Regions from separate parts of the Rhizobium tropici CIAT 899 genome, predicted to be linked through region 4. Evidence: predicted binding sites of a transcription regulator. Region 4 holds the regulator's gene; each other region holds the start of a gene.
The links. Region 4 encodes PhoB, which activates phosphate uptake and scavenging genes when phosphate is short. Its sites were predicted from a motif close to TGTCATNNANCTGTCAT; they were not measured.
Positions count from the first base shown of each region.

Region 1: RTCIAT899_RS08775 (esterase-like activity of phytase family protein) is a predicted target of PhoB. The motif match lies at 1,695-1,711, and genes of this name have one in related genera.
Region 2: RTCIAT899_RS06275 (alpha-D-ribose 1-methylphosphonate 5-triphosphate diphosphatase) is a predicted target of PhoB. The motif match lies at 2,319-2,335, and genes of this name have one in related genera.
Region 3: RTCIAT899_RS01015 (DUF1045 domain-containing protein) is a predicted target of PhoB. The motif match lies at 1,326-1,342, and genes of this name have one in related genera.

Region 1 is NC_020059.1:1,787,900-1,791,548, forward strand. It holds gene glmS (glutamine--fructose-6-phosphate transaminase (isomerizing)) at 1-770, shown strand, start outside; gene RTCIAT899_RS08770 (DUF502 domain-containing protein) at 946-1,644, shown strand; gene RTCIAT899_RS08775 (esterase-like activity of phytase family protein) at 1,883-3,370, shown strand; gene recG (ATP-dependent DNA helicase RecG) at 3,412-3,649, opposite strand, start outside.
Region 2 is NC_020059.1:1,289,946-1,293,594, forward strand. It holds gene RTCIAT899_RS06265 (molybdopterin-containing oxidoreductase family protein) at 1-1,699, shown strand, start outside; gene RTCIAT899_RS06270 (NUDIX domain-containing protein) at 1,696-2,289, shown strand; gene RTCIAT899_RS06275 (alpha-D-ribose 1-methylphosphonate 5-triphosphate diphosphatase) at 2,421-3,590, shown strand; gene purN (phosphoribosylglycinamide formyltransferase) at 3,646-3,649, opposite strand, start outside.
Region 3 is NC_020059.1:214,228-217,876, reverse strand. It holds gene phnE (phosphonate ABC transporter, permease protein PhnE) at 1-1,301, shown strand, start outside; gene RTCIAT899_RS01015 (DUF1045 domain-containing protein) at 1,490-2,176, shown strand; gene RTCIAT899_RS01010 (alpha-D-ribose 1-methylphosphonate 5-triphosphate diphosphatase) at 2,192-3,331, shown strand; gene phnN (phosphonate metabolism protein/1,5-bisphosphokinase (PRPP-forming) PhnN) at 3,328-3,649, shown strand, end outside.
Region 4 is NC_020059.1:580,642-584,290, forward strand. It holds gene pstA (phosphate ABC transporter permease PstA) at 1-62, shown strand, start outside; gene pstB (phosphate ABC transporter ATP-binding protein PstB) at 78-893, shown strand; gene phoU (phosphate signaling complex protein PhoU) at 945-1,658, shown strand; gene phoB (phosphate regulon transcriptional regulator PhoB) at 1,690-2,373, shown strand; gene RTCIAT899_RS02860 (GcrA family cell cycle regulator) at 2,463-2,999, opposite strand; gene RTCIAT899_RS02865 (aspartate aminotransferase family protein) at 3,424-3,649, shown strand, end outside.

The sequences.
Region 1 (3,649 bases), 1.2 Mb from region 4:
CACTGGCGTCACTGCGCTATTGCCGTGATAACGGCCTGAAAATCGGTGCTGTCGTCAATGTGAGGGAATCGACCATCGCGCGCGAGTCCGACGCGGTGTTTCCGATCCTGGCCGGCCCGGAAATCGGTGTCGCTTCGACGAAGGCTTTCACCTGCCAGCTTGCCGTTCTTGCCTCGCTGGCGATTGGAGCCGGCGTCGCTCGGGGTACCATTAGCGCCGAAGATGAACAGGAAATGGTGCGCCATCTCGTCGAGATGCCGCGTATCATGGCGAATGTTCTGAATATCATCCAGCCGCAGATGGAAAGCCTGTCGCGCGAGATCTCGAAGTTCAAGGATGTGCTCTATCTCGGCCGTGGCACCAGCTTCCCGCTCGCCATGGAAGGTGCGCTGAAGCTCAAGGAGATTTCCTACATCCACGCAGAGGGCTATGCGGCCGGCGAATTGAAGCATGGGCCGATTGCGCTGATCGACGAGAACATGCCCGTTATCGTCATCGCTCCGCATGACCGCTTCTTCGATAAGACCGTTTCCAACATGCAGGAAGTTGCGGCTCGTGGCGGTCGAATCATCTTCATCACGGATGAAATTGGCGCTGCCGCATCGACATTGCCGACCATGGCGACGATCACCTTGCCCGTCGTCGACGAGATCATAGCCCCGATCATCTTTTCGCTGCCGATTCAATTGCTTGCCTATCATACGGCCGTGTTCATGGGCACGGATGTCGATCAGCCGCGCAATCTCGCCAAATCGGTCACCGTGGAATAGGATTCCTTCCGCCGCGCATTTGCCGTCACGTCCTCGTGAGCCGATCGCTTGTTCGGCTCACAGATGTGGCTAGCGGGTTGTATGCCGCGCCAATTTCTGGCACGATTCGCCCACGGAGATGGGGGGAGGGTTTGCCGGGAAGCGGTAGCGACGGGACGGAGTTTTCGAGCGGCGAATGACTGAAAAACTCATCAAAATGTCCGTGACGACGCGGATCAGAAACAATTTCCTGGCCGGCCTGATTATCTGTGCCCCGATCGCCATTACACTATGGCTGACCTGGTCCGTCGTCCATTGGGCCGATAGCTGGGTTCGCCCCTACATTCCCGCGCGCTACGATCCCGAGAGCTATCTGAACTTCGCTGTACCTGGTACCGGCCTGGTAATTGCGATGATCTTTATCACGATCGTCGGATTTCTGGCCAAGAACCTGATCGGTCAGAGCATCGTCCGCTTCGGCGAGTCGATCGTCAATCGCGTGCCGCTGGTGCGCACGATCTACAAGAGCGTCAAGCAGATCTTCGAAACGGTGCTGAAAGAGCAGGGCACCTCGTTCAAGAAGGTTGGGCTGATCGAATATCCAAGCCCGGGCCTCTGGTCCATGGTCTTCATATCGACGGATGCCAAAGGCGAGATCGCTTCGAAATTCAATGCCATGGGTCAGGACATGGTGGCAGTCTTCCTGCCGCCGACGCCGGTGCCGACGGCCGGCTTCCTTGTCTTCGTTCCGCGCGAAAAGATCACGGTGCTCGATATGAGCCCGGAGGATGGCGCCAAGCTGCTGATCTCGGGCGGCCTTGTGTCGCCGGAATACAAGGAACTGGTCGCAGCCAAGAAACTGCAGCAGCCGATTCCGATGAATTCTTTGACCTAAATTGCTCATCTTCCAATGGTTGGATCAATAGATTCGCGTTCTGCGCGAACTGTCATGCCTTTATCATATTGACACCTTAGATCGTCAGTCGGGGCAGACAATCGCATGTATCTCAACATCGAATGTTCGGGGCATGGGCACCGAGCTGCGGATCTTCAACGCGGTCCGCAAACAGGCGGGAGATGGATGTCGTTGCCTCCACAAAAGTTTTTATCAGGAGGATATTGTCTTGAGATATATGCGTTCGAAGAGCTTGCCGCTGCTGTCGGCGGCGCTTGCGACATTTGTTTTCACGGCTCCAATGCCGGCGCTGGCGGATAATTCCGTGACGATTGAAGGCGTGACGCTCGTCAACAAGGGCCGCGTCGCCGTCGGCCGCATCCCGGCCAATCTGCGCGACAAGTTCGGCGAGACCTTCGGTTCCGGTTCGGGCATGTCGATCGATACCAAGAGCTGGGTTCGCAATGCCGATGGCACCTACAACGGCTCGCTGTGGCTGCTGCCGGACCGCGGCTATAACGTAGCCGGCACCACCGATTACCGCGGGCGTCTCAACACCATCGATATCAAGCTGACGCCGATTGCCCCCGGTGCAGCGCCTCCAGCCGGTAAGGAACAGGCGGGCGTCGAAGCCAAGCTCGCGGATACGCTGCTGTTGAAGGACAACAAGGGCAACGAAACCACTGGCCTTGACCCAGCCACCGGCGTTCGCCAGGCGGAAGGCGGCATGCCGCTTCTGCCGCAGGCACCGAACGGCAAGATCGCGCTCGATAACGAAGCCATTGCCCGGCTGCCCGATGGTTCTATGTTCATCAGCGATGAATACGGTCCCTATATCTACCGCTTCTCGGCGGATGGGCTGATGATCTCGGCCACGGCACCACCGGCCGCGTTTCTGCCGATGCGCCACGGCGCCGTGAATTTTTCCTCGAACAATCCCGGCCCTGGCGAAACCGCGCCAGATCCGAAGGATCCGACCAGCGGGCGCCAAAATAATCAGGGTTTCGAGGGCATGTCCCTGACTCCGGACGGTAAGTTCCTGATCGTCGTGCTCCAGTCCGCGACTCGCCAGGATGGTGGCGATTCCAGCTCCACGCGCCAGAATACCCGCGCGCTTGTCTTTGATGCCGCCGATCCTGCAAATCTGAAGCTGGTGCACGAATATGTCGTGCCTCTGCCGGTCTTTACCAATGACAAGGGCAAGACGGCCGTTGCCGCCCAAAGCGAAATCGTGGCGCTTTCGCCGACAAGCTTCCTGATGCTGGCGCGAGACAGCAACAATGGCTACGGCCAGAAGGGCGACAAGTCGCTCTATCGCAGCGTTGTGGCCGTCGATGTGTCCGCTGCCACCGATATTGCCGGCGGCAAGTTCGACAGCGATACGGCGGTCGCACCGAAGGGCGTTCTTGATCCTTCGGTAAAGCCGGCTGTCCTCAGCCAGTTCATCGACATCAACGATGGCGCCGATCTAGCGCGTTTTGGTCTGCATAATGGCGCACCGAACGACCGCAACAACCTCTCTGAAAAGTGGGAGGCCATGTCGATCGTCAGCATTCAGGATCCGAAGCTGCCCGACGATTACTTCCTGTTCGTCGCCAACGACAACGACTTCATCACCCAGGACGGTTTCCAGGTCGGCGCTGCCTACAAGGATGACAGCGGCGCCGATGTCGATACCATGTTCCAGGTATTCCAGGTTACCATTCCCGGTCTCTCCGCCAAATGATGTTTTGAAACAGGATGGGCGCAGTCGCTGCGCTCATCCGCTTACCCCGCTCGCAGGAAGCGGATCGCCTCGTCGCGGCGGAAGAGATAGAGCAGGGTGCGAACCGCTGCGCCGCGCTCGCTCATAAGCTCCGGATCGCGCTCGATCAGATAGGCGGCATCCTTGCGGGCGATCTCCAGAAGATCGGCATGAGCCTCGAGGCTGGCGATGCGGAAGCCCGGCGTGCCGGACTGGCGTGTCCCCAGAAGCTCACCTTCGCCGCGCAGCTTCAAGTCCTCC
Region 2 (3,649 bases), 710 kb from region 4:
TTTCTTCTCGTCGATCTGCACCAATCCGGCCTGGACCGGCTTCACCATGGCGACAGGCGTGCTGCGTGGCCCGGATCCACGCGAGATGGGTCGCACGGACTGCGTCGTCATCTGGGGCACGAATGCGGTTGCGACCCAGGTCAACGTCATGACGCACGCGATCAGGTCCCGCAAGGAGCGCGGCGCCAAGATCGTCGTCGTCGATATCTACGACAACCCGACGATGAAGCAGGCCGACATGGCCCTGATCGTCAAACCGGGCACGGATGCGGCCCTTGCCTGCGCCGTCATGCACATCGCCTTCCGCGATGGCTATGCCGACCGCGACTACATGGCCAAATATGCCGACGATCCCGCCGGCCTCGAAGAGCATTTGAAGTCGAAGACTCCGGCATGGGCTGCTGGCATCACTGGCCTTTCGGTTGATGAGATCGAAGCCTTCGCCAAGCTCGTGGGAACGACGAAGAAGACTTACTTCCGCCTCGGCTACGGCTTTACCCGTCAGCGCAATGGCGCGATCGCCATGCACGCGGCAGCCTCGATCGCCACAGTTCTCGGTTCCTGGCAATATGAAGGCGGCGGCGCTTTTCATTCGAACAGCGATATCTTCCGCATGGACGCGAGCGAACTCACCGGCCGCGCCATGAAGGATCAGGATATCCGCATGATCGATCAGTCGCAGATCGGCCGCGCTTTGACCGGCGATGCCGTGGCGCTGCGCCATCGCGGCCCGGTGACTGCGATGCTTATCCAGAACACCAATCCGGTGAATATTGCGCCGGAACAGCGGCTGGTGAAGCGTGGCTTTGCCCGCTCCGATCTCTTCGTCGCCGTGCACGAGCAGTTCATGACCGATACGGCGGACATGGCCGATATCGTCATCCCCGCCACCATGTTCGTCGAGCATGACGACATCTACCGTGCCGGCGGCCAGAACCACATCCTGCTCGGCCCGAAGCTTGTCGAGCCGCCGCCGACCGTTCGCAGCAATCTTTTCGTCATTGAGGAATTGGCGAAGCGCCTCGGTATTGCGGATCGCACCGGCTTCGGCTTCTCCGCCCGCGAGATGATCGACAGGGTTCTGTCCAGAAGCGGCTTGCCGGATTACGATTATTTCCTCGAGCACAAATGGTTCGATCGCCAGCCGGATTTCGAGGCCGCCCATTTCGTCAACGGCTTCGCCCATCCCGACGGCAAGTTCCGCTTCCGCCCCGATTGGACCAACCAGCCGGCGCCGAACCGTCCGCCGGCCTCCGTCGGCCTGCTCGGCCCTCACGTCGAACTGCCAGAGTTTCCGGACCAGGTCGATGTGATCGAGGTGGCCGACCCCGAGCATCCGTTCCGGCTCGCGACCTCGCCCTCGCGCAATTTCCTGAATTCGAGCTTCGCGGAAACGAAGACGTCACGGCAGAAGGAAGGCCGTCCCGAGGTGATGATCAATCCCACCGATGCCGAAGCGCTTGAGATTGCACACGGCGATCTGGTGTGTGTCGGCAATGGTCGCGGCGATATCCGCCTCCACGCTCGCGTGACGACGGAAGTGAAGCCCGGTGTGCTGATCGCCGAGGGGCTCTGGCCGAACAAGGCTCATGTCGACGGCGAGGGCATCAATGTGCTTACCGGCGCCGACCCCGTCGCGCCCTATGGCGGCGCGGCTGTCCACGACAACAAGGTATGGCTTCGCAAGGACGTGGCATGAGTAAATTCGAAAAGGCGAAAGCCGAAATCGTCAGCGAAAAGACGCTGGCGGATCAATGGACTCGGCTGAGCACATTCGAGGTCGACTACACGGATTCGCAGGGCGAAAAGCATCGGCTGAAGCGCGAGGTCTATCATCGCACGCCGGCAGCCTGCATCCTCCTCTATGATCCCAAACGCGAAACCGTGGTGCTCGTTCGGCAATACCGTCTGCCGGCCCGGCTGGTCGGCGAGCCGGTCTGGATGATCGAAGTGCCCGCCGGATTGCTCGACGGCGACCAGCCGGAAGCCGCGATCCGCCGCGAGGCCATGGAGGAGACCGGCTTTCGCGTGCGCGACGTCCGCTTCCTGTTCAAGGCGATGACCTCGCCCGGCTCGTCGACGGAGGTCATTCATTTCTTCGCCGCCGTGATTGACACGTCCGACCGTGTTGCCGATGGCGGCGGGCTTGCGGAAGAGCATGAGGATATAGAGGTGCTGGAAGTTCGCCTGTCCGATGCGATTGTCATGATTGAGAAGGGCGATATCTGTGACGCCAAGACGATCATGCTGCTGCAATGGGCGGTCTTGAATGTCGCCAGCCTGAAATAGGCGGCTGCGTGGGTGGGAGCTTGCTCTCCATTCATCACATTGTCACGAATCGAGCTTACCGGGGCGGGCGGCCGAAGACACTCGAATGTTTCCGCCCTTCCTTCGCTTATGGATGTTTCAGGAGAAAGCCGATGTGGCTCAGCAATTTCACGCTCGTTCTTCCTCATGAAGTCGTCGAGAAGGGCGCAGTGCGCATCGAGGACGGCGTGATTGCTGAAATCCGCTCGGAGCCGGTGGAGCAGCCGACTTTTGACGGCGATGGCCGCTTGCTGATGCCGGGCTTCGTCGACCTGCATTGTGACATGGTGGAGCGCGAGATCGCGCCGCGGCCGAATGCGATGATGCCGATCGATTTCGGCATTCATGAACTAGACAAGAAGCTGGCGGCGGCCGGCGTCACCACGGCCTTTGCGGCGCTCTCCTTTGCGACCGAAAGCGTCTACGGCCACGTCCGTTCGCTCGAAACCACCTCGGCTGTCATTCGCGGCATCGGCAGCCTGCGTGATGAGCTCCTGATCGACCACCGCGTCCATGCACGCTACGAAATCACCAATCTCGGCGCGGCGCCGACCCTGGAGCGGCTGCTGGAGGAGGGCTCCGTCGATATGATTTCGCTCACCGACCACACGCCGGGGCAGGGGCAGTATAACGACATTGAAAGCTATATCCGCAGCATGTCCGAGCGCCGGTCCATGTCGCGCGAGGCTGCCGAGGAGGTCGTAGCAAAGCGCATCGCACAGCGCGAGGACCCTGAGATCGAGCGCAAGCTGCATGACGTGGTTGAACTTGCGCTGAAGCACAAGCTGTCGCTCGCCTCGCATGATGACGACAGCCGGGAGAAGGTGGCTGCCATGCACGATCTCGGCGTAACGATCAGCGAATTTCCGGTGACGGGACCTGCCGCCGAGGAAGCCTGCCGTCGCGGTCTCTGGACCCTCATGGGAGCGCCGAACGCGCTGCGCGGCCAGTCCATGTCCGGCAACCTCAGCGCCCTGGATGCGGCGCGCTCCGGCCTGCTCGGCATCATCGCCGCCGATTATCACCCGGCCGCCTTCGTGCCGGCGATTTTCAAGATCGCCGATGTTGTTGCCGGCGGTCTGCCGGCGGCTGTTGCGACGGCAACCGCCAACGCCGCCCGTTCGGCCGGACTGATGGATCGCGGTGAGATTGCTGTCGGTCAGCTTGCCGATCTGGTCGCCGTCGAGCCCGGCTCGGTTCACCGTATCCGCGCCACCTTCCGCGGCGGCCGCATCGTCTATAGCGACGGCACGCTGCATCCGCTGATGGCAATTGCGGCTTGAGGAAGGCGGTTGAGAGCGGCGGATGAGGGGGCTGTTCGACGCCAGAGCTCCGTAATTAC
Region 3 (3,649 bases), 370 kb from region 4:
ACCCGGAGGTTCTTCACCGGTCCTTCCGCCAGCGCTTCGGTGCGCTGACGATGTTCATCGGCATTGTCCTCTACGGCATCTATGCAGTCTGGTTCTTCGATCTGCCGAAAGTCATTTCCGAAGCACGCTGGGAACGCGTCGGCATCTATCTCAGCGAATGGGTGAGCTATGACGTGCAGCCGGAGTTCCGCATCTCCGGTGACAAGATCACCATCAAATATCCGCGTTTTTCGCCTTTGGGCGACAATCCGCATCCCGACTGGGTGAAGACCAATCCTGATGGCAGCATGACCGTTTCCGTCAGCGGCACGAGCCGCACGGTAACCGTCACCAAGACGCAGGCCATCGTGACCGCGCACGGCATTACGATTCCAATCGATATTGCCGGCGATGTGCCGAAAATCGTCGGCTCCGCGCCCGTTCCCAGCTGGATGACCGTCTATGACGACAATATTCTCGTCAATCTCGGCTTCGCGGGCGATGCCAGCATTTCCACCGACCGCGTGAAGATCCGCAAGCGCTTTCTCGGCTGGGCCAACTTCGTCTTCGATACGCATTCGCCCTTCTTCGACAAGCCGGCGAGTGAAGTCATCGGCCTGATCGTTTCCGGGCCGCGGCTGGACCCCACGCAATCCAATCTCTCACTGGCATTCGACAATGTCTGGAACAATGGCGCGTGGCAGCATGGCGATGTCTGGACCAAGCTGTTCCAGACCATCGTCATGGCCTTCCTCGGCACACTGCTCGGTTCGCTCGCGGCCTTTCCGCTCGCCTTTCTGGCCGCCCGAAACATCACGCCGAACCGGTTGCTCAACCAGATCCTCAAACGCCTCTTCGACTTCCTGCGTTCGGTCGACATGCTGATCTGGGCACTGTTCCTGACCCGCGCCTTCGGTCCCGGCCCGCTTGCCGGCAGCGGCGCGATCTTCCTCACGGAGACGGGTACGCTCGGCAAGCTTTATTCCGAAGGCCTCGAGAATATCGACAACAAGCCGCGCGAAGGCGTCAAGTCCACCGGTTCGCCGACCATTCTCGTACATCGCTACGGCATCGTGCCGCAGATCGTTCCGGTCATCGTCAGCCAGACGCTCTACCAATGGGAATCCAACGTGCGCGGCGCGACCATCATCGGCGCCGTCGGTGCGGGCGGCATCGGCCTCAAGCTTTGGGAAGCGATGCGCACCAATTCCAACTGGGAAAACGTCGCCTACATGGTGCTGCTGATCCTAATTGTCGTCTTCCTTTTCGACGCTGCATCCAACGCCTTGCGCTCGCGGCTGATGGGCACGCGAGCGAAATAAAAAGATCGGGAAAAAATCATTTTCCATCATCATTCTGTCACGGGAATCCGGTAGCGCAGGCCGGCAGGACCGTAGCGGTCAGGCCGGCTTTAGCCGGATTCGAACCGTTGCTGCCTTGCTGCTCTTGCGGTTTGAAGCAAATCACCCAACAGTGTCCCGCGCAGCCGATTTTTCCAAGGAATGCAGCCTTGCGCTATGCTCTCTATTTCACGCCGCCCAAAGACGATCCATTGACATCGCTTGCCGCTCGCTGGCTTGGCCGCGATGCGTTTTCCGGTGAGATTTTTTCCGACAAGGCCATGGGTCCGCTGCCGGAAGGCCATGCCGAGCTGACGGCCGATCCGCGCCGCTATGGCTTTCATGCCACGCTGAAGGCGCCGTTCGAGCTGGCCGCTTCGGTGACCGAGCGCGATCTCCTCGAGGTCGCCGCCGAATTCGCCTCGCGGACCAAGGCTTTCACCATTCCCGAACTCGTGCTCGGCCAGCTCGGCCATTTCTTCGCGCTCGTGCCGGGCTCGCTTTACCAGCCGCTGCAGGATTTCGCCTCACGCGTGGTGAAAACCTTCGAGCCGTTCCGCGCACCGCTTTCGGATCATGATATCGCCCGGCGCAAGCCGGAGGGTCTCACAGAACCAGAGCGCGCGAATCTGCTGCGCTGGGGCTATCCTTACGTCAATGACGAGTTCCGTTTTCATATGACGCTGACAGGGCGCGTTCCGGCCGAACGACAGGCCGAGATGCATGAGGTCCTGCGCGAACGTTTCGCCGAACATACCGGCAAGCCGCTCGATATTTCCGGCCTCGCCATCTTCGTCGAAGAAGAGCGCGGCGCTCCTTTTACCGTCCGTTCCTGGCTGCCGCTTGCCGACGCCTAACATGAAAGATCCGACATGAGCAAAGAAACCGTCCTTTCCAACGCCCGCATCGTCCTTGAAGACAGGATCGTCGAGGGTTCGGTGCTGATCCGCGACGGTCGCATTGCCGCGATTTCCGAGGGTAAGTCCGATATCGGCGAGGATTTCGAGGGCGATTATCTGATCCCCGGTCTGGTCGAGCTGCATACCGACCATCTGGAAGCGCATTATTCCCCGCGTCCGGGCGTTCGTTGGAACAAGACGGCCGCGATCCAGGCCCATGATGCCCAGATCGTCACCTCGGGCATCACGACCGTGTTCGACTGCCTGCGCATGGGCTCGGACGAGGATGGCGGTTTCGAAAAGGGCGAGATGCGCGACATGGCCGACGCGATCCAGGCGGCCCAGCGCGAAGACCGCCTGCGCGCCGATCACCTGATCCACCTGCGCTGCGAAGTTTCCTCCGACAACGTGCTCGACCACTTCCAGGACTTCGAGAAGGACCCTTACGTGCGTCTGGTTTCGCTGATGGACCATGCGCCGGGCCAGCGCCAGTTCCAGACCATGGATCAGTACATCTTCTACTATCAGAAGAAGCGCGGGCTCAGCGACGAAGCCTTTGCCAAGTTCGTTGCCAAGCGCCAGGAAGAATCGGCCAAATATGCCACGCCGCATCGTGACGCGATCTCCAAGGTCTGCGCCGAACGCGGCATCACGGTTGCCAGTCATGATGATGCGACGCTCGCCCATGTCGATGAAGCCATCAATTACGGCGTTCGCCTCGCGGAATTCCCGACCAGCATCGATGCCGCCAAGGCTTCGCACGGCGCCGGCATGAGCGTGCTGATGGGCGCGCCGAACATCGTGCGCGGCAAGTCGCATTCGGGCAATATCGCCGCCCGCGATCTGGCCGAGCTTGGTGTGCTCGACGTGCTTTCCTCCGACTACGTGCCGCTCAGCCTGCTGCATGCGCCCTTCATCCTCGCGGACGAGGTCGAGGGCATTTCGCTGCCGCAGGCGATCGCCATGGTGACGGCGACCCCGGCACGGACGGTCAGCCTCAACGACCGCGGCCGCATTGCAGAGGGCCTGCGCGCCGATCTCGTGCGCGTCCGCCGCGATCATGGCGTTCCGGTTACGCGCTCCGTCTGGCGGGAAGGACGCCGGGTGGCATGAGCGCAAGCGCCAATCTCGAGCCGGCTAATCTCGGCCTGACGGATGCGACAGCGGGCACGCTCGCCGTCGTCGTCGGCCCGAGCGGTGCCGGCAAGGATACGCTGATGAATCTGGCCGCCCAGCATTTTGCCGGCCGGCCGGATGTCCACTTCGTTCGCCGCGTCATCACACGCGACGGCGATGCCGGCAACGAGGACCACAAAAGCGTTTCGGAAGCGGATTTCGATGCGATGGAACAGGCCGGCGCCTTTGCCGTCTCCTGGGAAGCGCATGGCCTGAAATACGGCATTCCGGCCGACGTCACCGATGAACTCGCTC
Region 4 (3,649 bases):
TCCTCGTCGCGATGAACATCGGCGCCATCCTGCTGCGGCGCCGCTTTGAGCGGCGCTGGTAAGGGAGGGCGCACGAAATGAACATGATGACGGAAGCCGCCAGCGAAAAAGCATTGTCCAGGAAGATGACGACGATCCCCTACAAGATGATCGGCCAGGACGTTTCTGTGTTCTACGGCGACAAGCGGGCGCTCTTCGGCGTCAATCTGAAGATCCGCACCAATACGGTCACGGCTTTGATCGGCCCTTCCGGTTGCGGCAAGTCCACCTTCCTGCGCTGCCTCAACCGCATGAACGATACGATCGAGACCTGCCGGGTCACCGGCAAGATCACGCTCGACGATCAGGATGTCTACGACGACAGCATCGACGTGGTGGAACTGCGCGCCCGCGTCGGCATGGTCTTTCAGAAGCCCAACCCATTTCCGAAGTCCATCTATGAGAACGTCGCCTACGGCCCGCGCATCCATGGCCTGCATCGCTCAAAGGCCGATCTCGAGCATATCGTCGAGACCAGCCTGCAGAAGGCCGGTCTCTGGGGCGAGGTCAAGGATCGGCTCCATGATGCCGGCACGAGCCTGTCCGGCGGCCAGCAGCAGCGTCTGTGCATCGCCCGCGCCGTCGCGGTCAGCCCGGAGGTCATCCTGATGGACGAGCCATGCTCGGCGCTTGATCCGATAGCGACCGCCAAGGTCGAGGATCTCATCCACGAGCTTCGGGAAAACTTCACCATCGTCATCGTGACGCATTCCATGCAGCAGGCAGCCCGCGTCTCGCAGCGTACCGCAATGTTCCATCTCGGCCACCTGGTCGAGGAGAACGACACCGATAAGATGTTCACCAATCCCGACGATTTCCGCACGCAGGATTACATCATGGGCCGTTTTGGTTGATGATGGCAGGCGCGCGGCTCATTTCACACAGTTCACCTTGAGGATAGAAAAATGGTCTCCACTCACATTCTCTCTGCCTACGACGAAGACCTGAAGTTCCTGACGCGCCGCATTGCTGAAATGGGCGGCCTGGCAGAGCAGATGGTTAGCGACAGCGTACGCGCCTTGGTCAACAGCGACGCTGCCCTGGCCCAGAAGGTCATCTCCGACGACGTCGTTCTCGACCATGCCGAGCGCGAAGTCGGAGACAAGGCGATCGTCACCATCGCCCGCCGTCAGCCGATGGCGGCGGACCTGCGTGAAATCATGGGCTCGATCCGCATCGCATCCGATCTCGAGCGCGTCGGCGATCTCGGCAAGAACACTGCAAAGCGCGTCATCGCCGTCCAGGGCACCGGTGTCCCGCGCCGCCTCGCCCGCGGCATCGAGCATCTCTCCGAACTGGCGCTGAGCCAGCTCAAGGAAGTTCTGGATGTCTACGCGACCCGCTCGCCGGACAAAGCCGTATCGATCCGCGAACGCGACGAGGAAATCGACGCCATGTACACCTCGCTCTTTCGCGAGATGCTGACCTACATGATGGAAGATCCGCGCAACATCACCACCTGCACGCATCTTCTTTTCTGCGCCAAGAACATCGAGCGCATCGGCGACCATGCCACCAACATCGCCGAGACGATCTATTACATGGCGACGGGCGCGCAGCCGGAAGGCGAGCGCCCGAAGGACGATACCGCCAATACCGTCGGCGCAGTGACGGAATAATCTGGAAGCGAAGAAAGGAGACCATAGGCGCATGGTTCCGAGAGTTGCTGTTGTAGAAGACGAGGAAGCGCTTAGCGTTCTGCTGCGCTACAATCTTGAGGCCGAAGGCTTCGAGGTGGACACGATCCTCAGAGGCGATGAGGCCGAGCTGCGTCTCCAGGAGCGCATCCCCGATCTCCTGATCCTCGACTGGATGCTCCCCGGCGTATCGGGCATCGAGCTCTGCCGCCGGCTGCGTATGCGGCCGGAGACGGAGCGCCTGCCGATCATCATGCTGACGGCCCGCGGCGAGGAAAGCGAGCGCGTGCGCGGGCTTTCGACCGGCGCGGACGATTATGTCGTCAAGCCGTTCTCGACGCCGGAGCTGATGGCTCGCGTCAAGGCGATGCTGCGGCGCGCCCGCCCGGAGGTTCTCTCCACGGTGCTGCGCTGCGGCGATATCGAGCTGGACCGCGAAACTCATCGCGTCCACCGCAAGAGCCGCGAAGTGCGGCTGGGGCCGACGGAATTCCGCCTGCTTGAGTTCCTGATGTCCTCGCCGGGCCGCGTCTTCTCGCGTTCGCAGCTGCTCGACGGCGTATGGGGTCACGATATCTACGTCGACGAACGCACGGTCGACGTCCATGTCGGCCGCCTGCGCAAGGCGCTCAATTTCTCCAATATGCAGGATGTCATCCGCACCGTTCGCGGCGCGGGCTACTCCATGGAAGCCTGAGCGGGGAGACCCGATCAGGCATCAACATAGCGGCGGAAACAGAAAACGGGCCTCAAGGGCCCGTTTCTTTATCTCAGTCATCAAGCCTCTCAGCCACGCGGCTGGGCCGGTCTACGCCGTTCATGCACCGGCTGGTAGGCCAGGCGCTGATGGTAGGTGCAGTAAGGCGATGAATCTGGGCTCTCGTTGCCGCAGAAATGGAAATCGTCCTTCAGCGGATCGCCGACCGGCCACTTGCAGGTGCGCTCCGTCAGTTCCGTCAGGCCGAGGCGGCGGGAGATCGGAACGACGACGTTCGATGCCGGGCGATATTGGATTTCGTTGACGGAATCGATCTCGATCTCTTCCTTCAGCATGGTTGCGCCCTGCTGGCGGGCAACCACCGTGCGGGTAGCAACGCGCGATCCGTAGGTCGCAGCGCGAGGTGCCGCTGCGCTGCGCTTCGGCGTGCGTGCTGCGGTTGCCGTGCCGCCCGCCTTCGCTCGGCCGGGGAGGTTCAGGCGATGCACCTTGCCGATGACGGCGTTACGGCTCACGCCACCGAGCTGCGCAGCAATCTGGCTGGCGCTCAATCCTTCGGACCATAGCTTTTTCAGCTTCTCGACGCGTTCGTCTGTCCAATTCATGCCCTGTCTCCGCTGTCGCGTTTCCGATGGCAGAATCCCTCACCATTGCCTCGCATGGTATCGAGGCGCGAAACGCTCTAAAATTGTGGTGACTAGTTCCGCCGCATGCAGTCTAGCAATTGGTTTTTAACCTAGTGTGAGGCTGACTCCGTGACAAGAGTCGCGGGAATCTTGAGGAATCGATTTCGAGGTTTTCCCCAACTTGCTGTCCGGGCGTGGCATTTCTGCCATAGGCGCCGCCCGGCGCATCTCTTTTGCCGGCAAGTGTTTTCTCGCACCTGCTAAAACGGCAGTTTTGTTGACATCGCGGTGCAAAACATCAATAGTGCCCGAGCCGCCGCAAGGCGGCATTTTTGATTTTTTCGGACCCGTTTCATCAAATGGAAGCGATCGGTCCTTAAAGTTGTGATCAGGAGATAGGGCCATGGCCGAGACCACGCCGCTTTACGACACCTACTTGCGCGCTCCGCTGCGGTTCGAGCGAGGCGAGGGCGTCTGGCTGGTCACTGAGAATGGCGAACGCTACCTCGATTTCGCAGCCGGCGTCGCGGTCAATTCGCTCGGTCATGCTCATCCCCATCTTGTCGCCGAACTGAAGGCGCAGGCCGACAAGGTCTGGCACCTGTCCAACCTCTATGAGGTGCCCGGTC